3 regions of the Halopseudomonas phragmitis genome follow, and region 2 is predicted to be linked to each of the others. Evidence: predicted binding sites of a transcription regulator. Region 2 holds the regulator's gene; each other region holds the start of a gene.

Region 1 (4,741 bases), 890 kb from region 2:
GCCACCGAGTACATGAACAACAGGGAACGAATACCGCCGATGCGGTCGGCCAGGGCACCGCCGAGCGGGCGCATCAGGCTGCCGGCCATGACGCAGGCAGCGGTGTAGTAGCCGGCGATCACTGGATCGAGCCCGTATTGGTCATTGAAGTAGCCAGGCAGGGCGCTGGCTAGGCCGATGAAGCCACCGAAGGTAACGCTGTAGAAGAACATGAACCACCAGCTGTCACGATCATTCAGTGCCATCAGATAGTCACGGGCAGCCTTGGGCTTGGGACGTTGTGGAGCGTTACGGGCCACCAGAGTGAAGATAAGCAGGGTTGCCACCAGAGGGATCAGGGCTAAGCCGAACACGTTCTGCCAACCGAACAGATAGGCCAGGCCTGGGGCGAACAATGCAGCCAGCACGGTACCGGAGTTGCCGGCGCCGGCGATGCCCATGGCTTTGCCCTGGTGCTCCGGCGGGTACCATTGCGAGGCCAACGGCAGGGCGACGGCGAAGGCCGCCCCGGCAAAGCCCAGGCCCAGGCCAAGCAACAGCGCCTGCTCATAACTGTTGATACCCAGCGTCCAGGCGGCGAGCAGGGCCAGAATTACGACTACCTGGCCGAAGATGCCGGCAGTCTTGGGTGAGGTGCGATCAGCCAGAAAGCCAAGTAGCAGTCGGAGAATTGCACCAGCCAGGATCGGCGTGGCTACCATCATGCCCCGTTCCTGTGCAGTCAGGCCCAGGTCGGTGGCGATCTGCACCGCAAGGGGGCCGAGCACGTACCAGACCATGAAGCTCAGATCGAAGTAGAGAAAAGCGGCGAACAGCGTGGGTGCGTGGCCGGCTTTCCAGAAGCTTGTATTCATGTGCAATCCCTCAACGTACGCAAAATCAGGCTTTGGGGGCTTTTGCCTGCAGCATTGCGGCAAAAAAAAACGCCACCCCCGACCCCGGACTTGGTCCGGGTCGGGGATGACGTCGTTGTCTGTTCAGGCAACCGCCGTTGGTTACCTGCAGGAGATATATGCAGTAAGTGTGCCAGGGTTGGTTTGTCTCGCGATGACGGTATAGGGAGGTGTTGAGGTGGTGTGCAGTGCCGTTGCACTAATCGTTGAGCATCTCGTGCATGGCGATGATCTGCTCGGCGACCTGGATCAGCTTCTGCTGGCGGGCCATGGCCTGGCGGCGCATCAGGGTGTAGGCCTCGGGTTCGCTGCACTGTTTCATGGTCATCAACAGCCCCTTGGCCTTTTCGATCCGCTTGCGCTCGTTGAGTTGCTGCTCGCGGGCCTGCAGTTCGGCGCGCAACTGCTGGTCAGTTTCGAAACGGGCCTGGGCCACGTCGAGAATGGCCTTGAGTCGGGTACTGTTGATACCTTCGACGATATAGGCGCTGACCCCGGCCTGAATGGCCTGGCGCATGATGGCCGGGTCCTGTTCGTCGGTGAACATGACGATCGGCTTGGGCTGGTCGCGACTGACCAGGCATAGTTGTTCCAGTACGTCGCGTCCGGGAGAGTCACTGTCGATCAGAATGACATCCGGCTTGCAGCTCTGCACCCGGGCCGGCAGGTCGATTGACAGGCCGGATTCGTCGAACACCTCGAACCCGGCGTCTCGCAGTGCCTCGCTCAGGCGACCGACCTTGCGGGCGGTATCGTTGATCAGCAGGATTCGCATAACGTCTTGTCATCACTCAGGGCATGAAGCTTGAAACCATGGGCATAGTCATGGGGGTTACTACCGTCCCAGTCTATGCCGTCCATCAAGCAGGCGCTGCGCATGTCGCCAGGGGCTGTTGCAATGCCCAGCGCCGAGGCTGCCTCATGATACAGGCCGGTCTGCTGAACCTGACGAGCCACGGCCAGATAGTCAGGATCGTGGCGCAACAGGCCCCAGCGCCGGAACTGGGTCATGAACCAGATGCCGTCGGACAGGTAGGGCTGGTTGACCGCACCGCCAGCATGGAAACGCAGCGGGTGGCTATCCTGCCAGACTCGCCCGTTACCGTCATCATACTCTCCTTGAAAACGTGGGAGCAGGGCACCCAGGGGAGCGTCGACATACTCGCTGGCGCTGATCAGTTGCGCGGTACCGGCGCGATTGGCAGCGTTTTCATCAATGAACCGACTGGCATCGAGCAGAGCCATGACCAGGGCGCGGGCGGTGTTAGGGTACTGTTCGGCGAATGCAGCGGTGGTGCATAGCACTTTCTCCGGATGATCCGGCCAGATTGACTGACTGGTCGCCAGGGTGAAGCCCATCCCTTCGGCAATCGCGCAGGCGCCCCAGGGCTCGCCGGCACAGAAACCGTCGATACGTCCAGCTCGCAGGTGCTCGACCATCTGCGAAGGAGGCACCACCAGGGTCTCGACATCGCGCAGCGGGTGGACGCCGTGGGCGGCCAGCCAGTAATACAGCCACATGGCATGGGTGCCGGTGGGGAAGGTCTGTGCCAGACGCAATTTTGCCCCATCGTGGTGCGCTTTGCGCGCCAGTGCCTCACCGCTGGTCACGCCGGTCTCAAGCATTGCGCGTGACAGATTGATGCTCTGGCCGTTCTGGTTCAGCCCCATGAGCACCGCCATGGGGGTGGCAGGGCAACCCAGCCCCAAGTGAATGCCATAGGCCAGGCCGTACAGGCCCTGAGCGGCATCCAGTTCACCGCTGAGCAGCCTGTCACGCAAGCTTGCCCAGGAATTTTGTCGTTTGAGGTTGATGCTTAGGCCGTATTGCTGGGCAAATCCCTGGGTGGCGGCAACAATCAGCGAAGCTGAGTCGGTCAAGGGCATAAAACCGATGTTGAGTACCGGTTTTTCCGGGGCGTCGTTGCCCGCAACCCAGGCCAGAGGGTCGGACTGCTTTGGGGTATCCGTTTGCATGTCATGTTCCACAGGCAATAAAAAACGCCGTGCCGCAGCCTCGGTATTACCGATCTGTCAGCACGACGCCGTTGTCGTTAATGGGCATCGCCATTGATGCCCTGTCGAGAAGCAAGCAAGGTGCGTGCCGGGTCCAGAGCAGGTCAGCGCCAACCGGGCTACGCAATTAACCAGCGCTTCTTTAACGCACGATCATCACCGACTTCTTCGACTGCTGGACCACCCGCATGGCGTTGGTGCCGAGCAGGTACTCCTCCAGACGCTTGCGTTTGTGTGAGGCCATGACGATCAGGTCGACGTTGAGCTTCTTCGAGACCCGCAGAATGGCCTCATAGGGCTTGCCGTCAACCACAATGCGCTGGACCTTGATGTCCTTGGGCACATGCTCCTTGATGAACTCTTTGAACTGGTCGGTCAGGGCTTTCTTTGCCTGATCGGTGAACTCCTTGGGAAAGAAGCCGCCTACCAGTGGCAGGCCGAAATCAGGCATCACCGTGACCACATGCAGCGAAGCGTCATAGGTTTTGCACAGCACTAGTGCGGTCGGCAGGGCGCGGTCCCAGGAGGCCTTGTGGTTAAGATCGATGGGTAACAGGATCTTGTTGTACATGCATCCTCCTCAGGGCAGTGCCGGGGCATGGGCACGCTGGCGCAGCCATTGCAGGCCGACAATCAGCCCAAATAGCAGGAAGCCCGGTATCCACATCCATTCCTTGGCCCAGCGATCAACCGGGGCCATGACCTCGATGATTTCCTGATCGAACTGGAAACCCAGTTCCGCGGCCAGGCTACCGAAGTTGACCATATCGACCAGAGTGCGTTCATCTTCCTGAATCAGACCCAAGCCCAGGTTATCCAGCCGCTCCTGGCCGTCAGTGCCGTCGGGTACCGGGACCAGCAGGAAGAAAGTACGGGGGTTGCCGATATCGTCTTCACCAGCCACTTGCATGCGCAGGTAACTGTTGTCATCGACCCGGTTCAGCACTTCGGCCAATTGCGCCGGTGGCACCGACTCGTAGGGATCATGAATGATGTCCATCCAGAACCCCGGGCGGAACAGGGTGAAGGCCACCAGCAGCAATAGCAGATTTTCGTACCAGCGGCTGCGTACCAATAGCCAGCCCTGGGTCGCAGCGGCGAAGATCAGCATGGCGATGGTCGCGACGATGAAGATCAGTATCCCGTGCCAGAAGTCGACGTTGATCAGCAGCAGGTCGGTGTTGAAGATGAACAGGAATGGTAACGCCGCAGTACGCAGGCTGTAGTAGAAGGCCTGAAAGCCGGTGCGGATGGGGTCGCCGCCGGACACTGCCGCTGCTGCGAATGAGGCCAATCCTACGGGAGGGGTAACGTCAGCCATAATGCCGAAATAGAACACGAACAGATGTACGGCGATCAGCGGTACGATCAGACCGTTCTGCTGGCCGAGGGTGACGATCACCGGTGCCAGCAGGGCCGAGACCACGATGTAGTTGGCGGTGGTTGGCAGGCCCATACCGAGAATCAGACTGAGCACAGCCGTCAGTACCAGCATCAGCATCAGGTTGCCCATCGACAGGATTTCCACCAGGTCGGCCAGTACCAGACCGACCCCGGTCTGCGATACCGCACCGACGATGATCCCGGCGGTAGCAGTGGCAATACCGATGCCGATCATGTTGCGCGCGCCTGATACCAGACCCTGCCAAAGATCATCCAGGCCGTGCAGCAGGTCGTTGACCACCTTGCTGCGTCCTCGGAACAGAGCCATCAGCGGGCGCTGGGTAAGGATGATGGCAATCATGAACACCGTGGCCCAGAAGGCCGACAGGCCGGGTGACAGGCGCTCGACCATCAAGCACCAGATCAGCACGATGACCGGCAGGATGTAG
Region 2 (4,741 bases):
TGGCCAAGGCCTACAAGGCCCGCAAGGTGGTCCGGGATATCTCGGTCACCATCAACAGCGGCGAGATCGTCGGCCTGCTGGGCCCCAATGGCGCCGGCAAGACCACCAGCTTCTACATGATCGTCGGACTGGTAAAGGCCGACGAAGGGCATATCCTGATCGACGGCAAGGACATCACCGCCCTGCCAATGCACGGCCGCGCCCGTCAGGGGATCGGCTATCTGCCCCAGGAAGCCTCGATCTTCCGCAAGCTGTCGGTAGCCGACAACATCATGGCGATTCTGGAAACCCGCAAAGACCTGAACCGCAAGGGCCGGCTGGGCAAACTCGACGCCCTGCTGCGCGAGTTCCACATTCACCACCTGGCCGACACCAAGGGCATGAGCCTGTCCGGCGGCGAGCGCCGCCGCGCCGAAATCGCCCGGGCCCTGGCCAGCGAACCCAAGTTCGTACTGCTTGACGAACCTTTCGCCGGGGTCGATCCGATTTCGGTCAACGACATCAAACAGATCATCCAGCATTTGCGTGACAAGGGGATCGGCGTGCTGATCACCGACCACAATGTGCGCGAAACTCTCGACATCTGCGACAAGGCCTATATTGTCAACGACGGCCATATCATCGCTGAAGGTGACGCTGAAGCTGTGCTGTCCAACCAGTTGGTCAAAGATGTCTATCTTGGGCACACCTTCCGCCTGTAAAAGCGCACACATTTCAGGCATGCTAGAGGCCTGTACGGTTTATTGGTTAACACCCGCCGCACAGGCCGACAGGGAGGGTGGGCCTGGCCTCGGAATGGTTAGACTCAGCGCATAAGGTATTTCGCCAAACAATGAAACCCACGCTCGTCCTCAAGATGGGGCAGCAGCTGACCATGACCCCTCAGCTGCAGCAGGCCATTCGACTACTCCAGCTATCCAGCCTCGATCTTCAACAAGAGGTTCAAGAGGCCATGGAGGCCAATCCGCTGCTGGAAATGGCCGACGATGGCGATGACGACTATCCCAGCGCCAGCCAGGAAAACGGCCTCGACAGCGACGACGCACCAGCAGTCACTCTGCCCGAGCCAGTCGAGCTTGACTCCATCAGCCCGCACAGCGACGACGAAGGCAACTGGAACGAACAGATCCCCAACGAGCTGCCGGTCGATACCCAATGGGAAGATGTCTACCAGACTTCGGCCAGCTCACTGCCCAGCAACGATGACGAAGACTGGGACTACACCTCGCGCACCGGCACCGGCGAAACCCTGCAGAGCCACCTGGAATGGCAGCTCAACCTGCTGCCGATGTCCGATACCGACCGCATGATCGCCACGGCCCTGATCGATGCGATCAACGCCGACGGCTATCTTGAAGAAACCCTTGAAGAGATTCTGGCCTCCTTCGATCCGGAACTGGAGATCGAACTGGACGAGGTCGAAATGGTCCTGCACCGCATTCAGCAATTCGAACCGGTCGGCATTGCCGCCCGCGACCTGAGCGAATGCCTGCTGCTGCAACTGCGCCAGTTGCCAAGCGACACCCCACTGCTCGAACAGGCGATGAAGGTGGTCAAGGATCACCTGGAACTGCTCGGCAACCGCGACTTTGCCCAGTTGATGCGCCGCACCCGGCTCAAGGAAGACCAGTTGCGGGTGGTCATCGCCCTGATCCAGACCCTGAACCCGCGCCCAGGCGCGGAAATCGCCTCTGGCGAGCCGGAATACGTGATCCCCGACGTGATCGTGCGGCGCGACAACCAGCGCTGGATCGTCGAACTGAACCAGGATGCCGTGCCCAAGGTCCGGGTCAACGGCCACTACGCCTCGATGGTACGCCGAGCCGACAGCAGCGAAGACAACACCTACCTGCGCAACCACCTGCAGGAAGCCCGCTGGTTCATCAAGAGCCTGCAGAGCCGCAACGAAACCCTGATGAAAGTTGCCAGCCAGATCGTCGAGCATCAGCGCGGGTTCCTCGAGCACGGCGAAGAAGCCATGAAGCCTCTGGTCCTGCACGACATCGCCGAAGCGGTAGGCATGCATGAATCGACCATCTCGCGGGTCACCACCCAGAAATACATGCATACCCCGCGCGGAATCTTCGAGCTGAAGTACTTTTTCTCCAGCCACGTCAGTACCAGCGAGGGCGGCGAGTTCTCCTCCACCGCTATCCGGGCACTGATCAAAAAGCTGGTTGCAGCGGAAAACCCGAAGAAACCATTGAGCGACAGCAAGATCGCTGGTTTACTTGAAGAACAGGGGATCCACGTAGCCCGACGGACCATCGCAAAGTATCGCGAGTCATTGAACATCGCCCCGTCGAGCGAACGAAAGCGTTTGGTTTAACCCATACAGATCAATGAATTCGGTAGTAACAAGTGGCAACATGGGTACCACACCGGTACCCGGTAACAACAGCCAACCAGGAGAAGCCGTATGCAACTAAACATTAGCGGTCATCAACTCGACGTCACCGAATCCCTGCGCGACTACATCAACGAAAAAATGGCCCGCCTTGAGCGGCACTTCGACAGGATCACCAATGTTCAGGTGACCCTGGAAGTCGAGAAGCTGCGCCAGAAGGTCGAAGCCACCCTGCACATCGCCGGGGGCGAAGTGGTCGCCAACGCCGAGCACACGGATATGTATGCAGCGATTGATTTGCTTACCGACAAGCTCGACCGGCAGCTGATCAAGCACAAGGAAAAACACCTGGATCGCCAACAAGGCGCCAACGACCGTTAATCCCGGCCCAACAGAGTCATGCAAATAACCCACATACTGACCCCCGAGCGCACCTTCTCCGGTGTGCAAGGGGGCTCGAAGAAACGTGTGCTGGAGCTGATCGGCAAGCTGATTGCCCAGCACACCGACCTCGACGCCGACACTATCTACGAAAACCTGATTGCCCGGGAAAAGCTGGGTTCGACCGGCTTCGGCCACGGCATCGCCATTCCCCACTGTCGGCTCACCGGCTGCGAACAGGCCGTTGGCGCCTTGCTGCAACTGGAAAGCAAGATCGATTACGACGCTCTGGACGGCGAACCGGTAGACCTGATTTTCGTATTGCTGGTCCCCCAGGAAGCCACCGAGCAACACCTGCAGATTCTCAAGATGCTGGCCGAAAAGCTTGACCAGGCCGAGCTGCGCGAAGCACTGCGCAAGGCTCCGGACGCCAGCAGCCTGTACCAGACAATGGTCGGCAGCGACGGGAGCTAAACATGCGTCTGGTTGTGGTCAGTGGCCGTTCCGGCTCAGGCAAGAGTACCGCCCTACACCTGCTGGAAGACAACGGCTACTACTGCATCGACAACTTGCCAGCCGGCCTGCTGCCAGAGCTGGCCAAGGAAGCCAACAACACCGAGCTGAACCTGCCCAAGGTGGCAATCAGCATCGATGCGCGCAACCTGCCCAGCGACCTGCGGCGCTTCCCCGAGTTGCTCAAGCAGGTCCGTGACGCCGGCATTCGCTGCGATATTCTGTTCCTTGCCGCCACCGACGAAGTGCTGATCAAGCGCTTCTCCGAGACCCGGCGCAAACACCCTCTGACCGACAGCAGCCACTCGCTGGCCGAGGCCATCGCCGAAGAACTGCGCCTGCTTGAGCCGATCATCGACCTGGCCGATCTCAAGATCGACACCAGCCACCTGACCCTCTATCAGCTGCGCGAACAGCTCAAGCAGCGGCTGCTCGGCAGCGATGCCAAGCAGCCCTCGATTCTGATTCAGTCATTTGGTTTCAAACGCGGCGTGCCGGTCGATGCCGACCTGGTTTTTGACGTGCGCTGCCTGCCCAACCCGTACTGGAATCCTGACCTGCGGCCCTATTCGGGCAAGGACCAGCCGGTCTGCGAGTTCCTTGAGGCCCAGCCGGATGTTCAGGAAATGTACCAGGACATCTTCCAGTTCCTGCAAAAATGGCTGCCGCGCTATGCCGCCGGCGAGCGCAGCTACATGACCATCGCTATCGGCTGCACCGGCGGCCACCACCGCTCGGTCTACCTGGCCGAACGTCTGGCCCGGGAACTGGGCGACACCAGCACCAACAACCTTATCCTCCGTCATCGCGACCTGCCCTGACCATGCCGACTACCCGCGTTCAAATCATCAACAAACTCGGCCTGCACGCCCGCGCAGCCGCCAAATTCGTCGGCGTCGCCAGCCGCTACGGCTGCCAGGTAAAAATCGGTCAGAATGAACAAAGCCAGGTCGATGGCAAAAGCATCATGCAAGTGATGATGCTCGCCGCCAGCAAAGGCAGCGAAGTCAGCATCACCTGCGAAGGAGAACAGGCCGAGCAGGCTATGGAAGAACTGCTGGCCCTGATCAATGATTATTTTGGCGAGGGTGAATAGATTCAGGCACTGAAGCCGGGGCCTACGCGCCGCCCACCGTCATCCCATCCACCAACCAGCTCCCGGTCAGATAGTTGCCGCGCCGCTCCACATCGCTGCCAACACAGCGCAATTGACGGAACATATCGCGCAGATTACCGGCAATGGTGACCTCCTTGACCGGATGCACGATCTGGCCATTTTCGACCCAGAACCCACCAGCACCCCGTGAGTAGTCACCGGTCACCCCGTTGACACCCTGCCCCATCAATTCCGTCACCAGCAGCCCCGTGCCCATTTCCGCCAACAGCGCATTCAGATCGCCGGCATTGCTGGTAATGTGCAGATTGTGAACCCCGCCGGCATTGGCCGTACTGGGCAGACCGAGCTTGCGTCCGGAATAGCTGCTGAGCATCCAGCTCTTG
Region 3 (4,741 bases), 590 kb from region 2:
CTTCTCGCCATCGACCTCAATGATCACCACTTCCGGACGGCCAACGGCCATCTCGAAGCCTTCGCGGCGCATGGTTTCGATCAGTACCGACAGGTGCAGTTCGCCACGACCGGAGACCTTGAACTTGTCCGGGCTGCCGGTATCTTCGACGCGCAGGGCGACGTTGTGCAGCAGCTCTTTCTCCAGACGCTCCTTGATGTTGCGGCTGGTAACAAACTTGCCTTCCTTGCCGGCGAACGGTGAGTCGTTGACCTGGAAGGTCATGCTCACGGTCGGCTGGTCAACGGTCAGCGGCGGCAGGGCCTCAACGGCGTTCTGGTCGCACAGGGTATCGGAGATAAACAGCTCGTCCATGCCGCTGACGCAGACGATATCACCGGCTTCGGCGCTTTCGACCTCAACCCGCTGCAGACCGTGGTGGCCCATGATCTTGAGGATACGACCGTTGCGCTTCTTGCCGTCGGCACCGATGGCGGTAACCGGCGAGTTGGCCTTGATCCGGCCACGGGCGATACGGCCAATGCCGATAACGCCAAGGAAGCTGTTGTAGTCGAGCTGGGAGACTTGCATCTGGAACGGACCGTCCAGATCAACGCTGGGCGCCGGCACATGGTCGACGATGGCCTGGAACAGGGCGTCCATGTTGTCATCCATGGCTTCATGGTCAAGGCCGGCGATGCCGTTCAGGGCGCTGGCGTAGACAATCGGGAAGTCCAGTTGCTCGTCGGTCGCGCCAAGATTGTCGAACAGGTCGAAAATCTGATCAATGACCCAGTCCGGACGGGCGCCGGGACGGTCGATCTTGTTGACTACCACGATCGGACGCAGGCCGGCCTTGAACGCCTTCTGGGTGACGAAACGGGTCTGCGGCATGGGGCCGTCCTGGGCGTCGACCACCAGCAGTACCGAGTCGACCATGCTCATCACGCGCTCTACCTCGCCACCGAAGTCGGCGTGGCCGGGGGTGTCGACGATGTTGATGTTGTAGCCGTTCCACTTCAGGGCGGTGTTCTTGGCCAGGATGGTAATACCGCGCTCCTTTTCCTGGTCGTTGGAGTCCATCACCCGCTCGCCTTCGGCTTCCTTGCGATCCAGGGTGCCAGACAGCTTGAGCAGCTTGTCAACCAGTGTGGTCTTGCCGTGGTCAACGTGGGCGATGATGGCGATGTTGCGGAGATTCTCGATCACTGTGAACGTCCTGATGGCGCGGCCGATGGCCCGCGGAAAGAAAAAAGAGGCGGGCATTATACAGACCTGGACATGACAGTGTATGTTTTTTGTGCAGCGACCGGATGGATTGCCACGCCGCTATGCGGCTCGCAATGGCGAAGTGCAGTACAGCGGCGCTCCGCTGCGCGCTCGCAATGACGACTGGCGAGCCTCAGCTCTTGGCTGGCCGCAGCACCCGTACATGGCCGTGCCCGGAGTCGAGCAGATTCTGCGCGTGCATCTGGCTCATCACGCCCTTGTCGCAGTACAGCAGATAGATTCGCGCCGGGTCGAGCCTGGGGAACTGGCTGCTCAGTTCAAAGAACGGAATGGCCTTGACCTCGACATCGGGCAACACCAGCGGGCTGAGTTCCTGCTCGTCGGGGTGACGGATGTCGATCACCACCTGACCAGCCAGCGCCTGACTGACGACCTCGACATCGGCGATGCCTTCCATCGGCTCGCCAAGCTGGTCGCAATCGGTAGAGCGTGCCTGGGCAACCGCCGCATCGAGCACACTGAAGTCGAACTTGGCTTCGGCCTCTTCAACCCGGGCCCGGGTGGTATAGATGGCCGGGCTGACCGAGATCACCCCGCAGTACTCGGGAATGCTGCTGCTCAGCGCGTCAGTCCCGATTCGCCGGGCGGTGTTGATGATCTCGACCTTGCTGGTCGCGATCAGCGGCCGCAGTACCAGCCGTTCAATCGCCCGGTCGATCACCGCCAGATTCGGCAGAGTCTGGCTGGCCACCTGGGCGATCGCCTCGCCGGTCACCAGCGCATGGAAACCCAGTTGGCTGGCGACCTGATCGGCGGCGCGCAGCATCATTCGCTTGAGCACCACGCCCATCTGACTGTCATCGACATTCTTGAGGATTTCCGCCACTACGCCCTCGAACGGCACGCTGATGAAGCGCAACCGGTGGCTGGAAGCATAACGCTGCCAGAGGTGATGGGCGATCTGCCGCACGCCCAGCTCGTGGGCCCGTCCGCCCATGTTGAAGAAGATGAAGTGCGGCAACAGTCCGCGCTGCAACATCTGGTAGCTGGCCACGGTGGAGTCAAAGCCGCCGGACATCAGGCTCAACACCGGCTCCATGGTCCCCAGCGGGAAACCGCCCATGCCTTCATGCCGGGCCTGAATCAGGAACACCCGATCATGGCGAATCTCGACCCGCACCCAGACATCCGGCGATTTGAGCGATACCCCGGCCGCACCACAGCGCTCGAACAGCTCGCCGCCGAGATAGGCCGCAACATCCTGGGAACTGAACCCATGGTGCCCCACACGCTTGCAACGCACCCCGAACACCTTGCCGCGCAATTGCTCGGCGTGCACCAGAACGCAGCGCTCGGCCAACTCTTCCAGGCTGGTCAGCGGGTAATCGTGAACCTCGAGGATATGCGAGATGCCCGGCGTGTGCTGCAGACAGTCGATCACCCGCGCTTGCAGTTGCGGATTCTGACCGGTGCTGACCTCCAGGCTGTCCCAGGTGCCGTTGACCCGGGCCTCGGGATCGATGCGCGGTAGCAACACCCGCAGATTGCCCTTGAGCTGGCGCACGAAGCGCTTGCGCACCGGCTTGGTCTTGATGGTGATCTCGGAGAAAAATTTGATGATCAATTTCATGGGAAAGATGCAGGCTGCGCAAAAGCGGCGCATTATACCCCGGCCCGGCGCCGGCTGCAGGATAACCGACGACGAGCATTCGCACCATTTTGGTGCCTATACTAGACTCGATGCACCGTATCCGTGCACCTTTCAAGTGCACTTTTTCGTTGCGCCAGACAAAAGCCGCTTGGCACGGGGCTTTGCGCCAATGCTCCGAAATGGCACACCTTTTGCTCTCTTGTAACGCAAGCGGATTCGCGGACGTTTTCCGCTCTGATTGAAAGGCGCCTGACCCAAAGGGTCCGGCAAATGATTCCCCGTGGAGGAAACCATGTCGAAAGCGATTCAACTGATCAAAGAATTCGAAGTGAAGTGGGTTGACCTGCGCTTCACCGATAGCAAAGGCAAGCAGCAGCACGTCACCATCCCGGCCCGCGATGTCAACGATGACTTCTTCGAAGACGGCAAGATGTTTGACGGCTCCTCCATTGCCGGCTGGAAAGGCATCGAAGCCTCCGACATGATCCTCATGCCCGATGACGAGACCTCGGTTCTGGACCCGTTCACCGAAGAGCCGACCCTGATCATCGTCTGCGACATCATCGAGCCCTCCACCATGCAGGGCTACGAGCGCGACCCGCGCGGCATCGCCAAGCGCGCCGAAGAGTACCTGAAGTCCACCGGTATCGGTGACACTGTATTCGTTGGTCCAGAGCCTGAGTTCTTCATCTTCGACGAAGTCAAATACAAGTCCGACATCTCCGGCTCGATGTTCAAGATCATCTCCGAGCAGGGTTCCTGGAACACCGATGCCGACTTCGAAACCGGTAACAAGGGCCACCGTCCGGGCGTCAAGGGCGGCTATTTCCCGGTGCCGCCGGTCGATCACGACCACGAAATCCGTACCGCCATGTGTAATGCCATGGAAGAAATGGGCCTGACCATCGAAGTGCACCACCACGAAGTGGCCACTGCCGGTCAGAACGAAATCGGCGTGCTGTTCAACACCCTGGTGAAGAAAGCCGACGAAGTACAGACCCTGAAGTACTGCGTACACAATGTAGCCGACGCCTACGGCAAGACCGCTACCTTCATGCCCAAGCCGCTGTACGGTGACAACGGTTCCGGTATGCACGTACACATGTCTATCGCCAAAGACGGCAAGAACACCTTCGCCGGCGAAGGCTACTCCGGCCTGTCCGACACCGCCCTGTACTTCATCGGCGGTATCATCAAGCACGGCAAGGCCCTGAACGCCTTCACCAACCCGTCGACCAACTCCTACAAGCGCCTGGTTCCGGGCTTCGAAGCTCCGGTCATGCTGGCCTACTCGGCCCGCAACCGTTCAGCCTCGATCCGTATTCCGTATGTATCCAGCCCGAAAGCCCGCCGCATCGAAGCTCGCTTCCCGGATCCGGCTGCCAACCCCTACCTGGCCTTCGCTGCGCTGCTGATGGCTGGCCTGGACGGCATCCAGAACAAGATCCACCCTGGCGATGCCGCTGACAAGAACCTGTACGACCTGCCGCCGGAAGAGGCCAAGCAGATCCCGCAGGTCTGCGGCAGCCTGAAGGAAGCTCTGGAAGCGCTGGACGCTGACCGCGAGTTCCTGACCAAGGGCGACGTGTTCACCAACGAGTTCATCGACGCCTACATGGAGCTGAAGGCCGCCGAGGAAATCAAGGTTCGCACCTTCGTTCACCCGCTGGAATACGACCTGTACTACAGCGTCTGAACCCGGCTGCGATACCGTGGTCCAAAAAGGGGCACCCATCCGGGTGCCCCTTTTTTGCGTCCGTCCGTTACCAGCGGCGACCGACTTGCCAAGCAGGGAAATGACTGCAAGTCTTACGCAAGCCCCAAGGAGAGATCACCATGCCTCGCATTTTGCCCCTGACAGCCCTGCCCCTGCTGCTGGCC

The links. Region 2 encodes sigma-54, which starts transcription at its own class of promoters, with help from an activator protein. Its sites were predicted from a motif close to ANTGGCATNNANNTTGCTNT; they were not measured.
Region 1: the regulator sigma-54 is predicted to act here: its motif matches at 2,983-3,002, upstream of BVH74_RS15650 (CmpA/NrtA family ABC transporter substrate-binding protein).
Region 3: the regulator sigma-54 is predicted to act here: its motif matches at 3,039-3,058, upstream of glnA (glutamate--ammonia ligase).

The regions. Positions count from the first base shown of each region.
Region 1 covers NZ_CP020100.1:3,380,215-3,384,955, reverse strand. The annotation lists gene BVH74_RS15660 (nitrate/nitrite transporter) at 1-854, opposite strand, end outside; gene BVH74_RS15655 (ANTAR domain-containing response regulator) at 1,093-1,668, opposite strand; gene BVH74_RS15650 (CmpA/NrtA family ABC transporter substrate-binding protein) at 1,653-2,870, opposite strand; gene BVH74_RS15645 (universal stress protein) at 3,052-3,480, opposite strand; gene BVH74_RS15640 (TRAP transporter permease) at 3,490-4,741, opposite strand, start outside.
Region 2 covers NZ_CP020100.1:236,892-241,632, forward strand. The annotation lists gene lptB (LPS export ABC transporter ATP-binding protein) at 1-701, shown strand, start outside; gene BVH74_RS01060 (RNA polymerase factor sigma-54) at 833-2,329, shown strand; gene hpf (ribosome hibernation-promoting factor, HPF/YfiA family) at 2,420-2,728, shown strand; gene ptsN (PTS IIA-like nitrogen regulatory protein PtsN) at 2,747-3,202, shown strand; gene rapZ (RNase adapter RapZ) at 3,205-4,062, shown strand; gene BVH74_RS01080 (HPr family phosphocarrier protein) at 4,065-4,337, shown strand; gene pmbA (metalloprotease PmbA) at 4,360-4,741, opposite strand, start outside.
Region 3 covers NZ_CP020100.1:824,025-828,765, forward strand. The annotation lists gene typA (translational GTPase TypA) at 1-1,188, opposite strand, end outside; gene thiI (tRNA uracil 4-sulfurtransferase ThiI) at 1,382-2,839, opposite strand; gene glnA (glutamate--ammonia ligase) at 3,153-4,556, shown strand; gene BVH74_RS03835 (DUF4124 domain-containing protein) at 4,697-4,741, shown strand, end outside.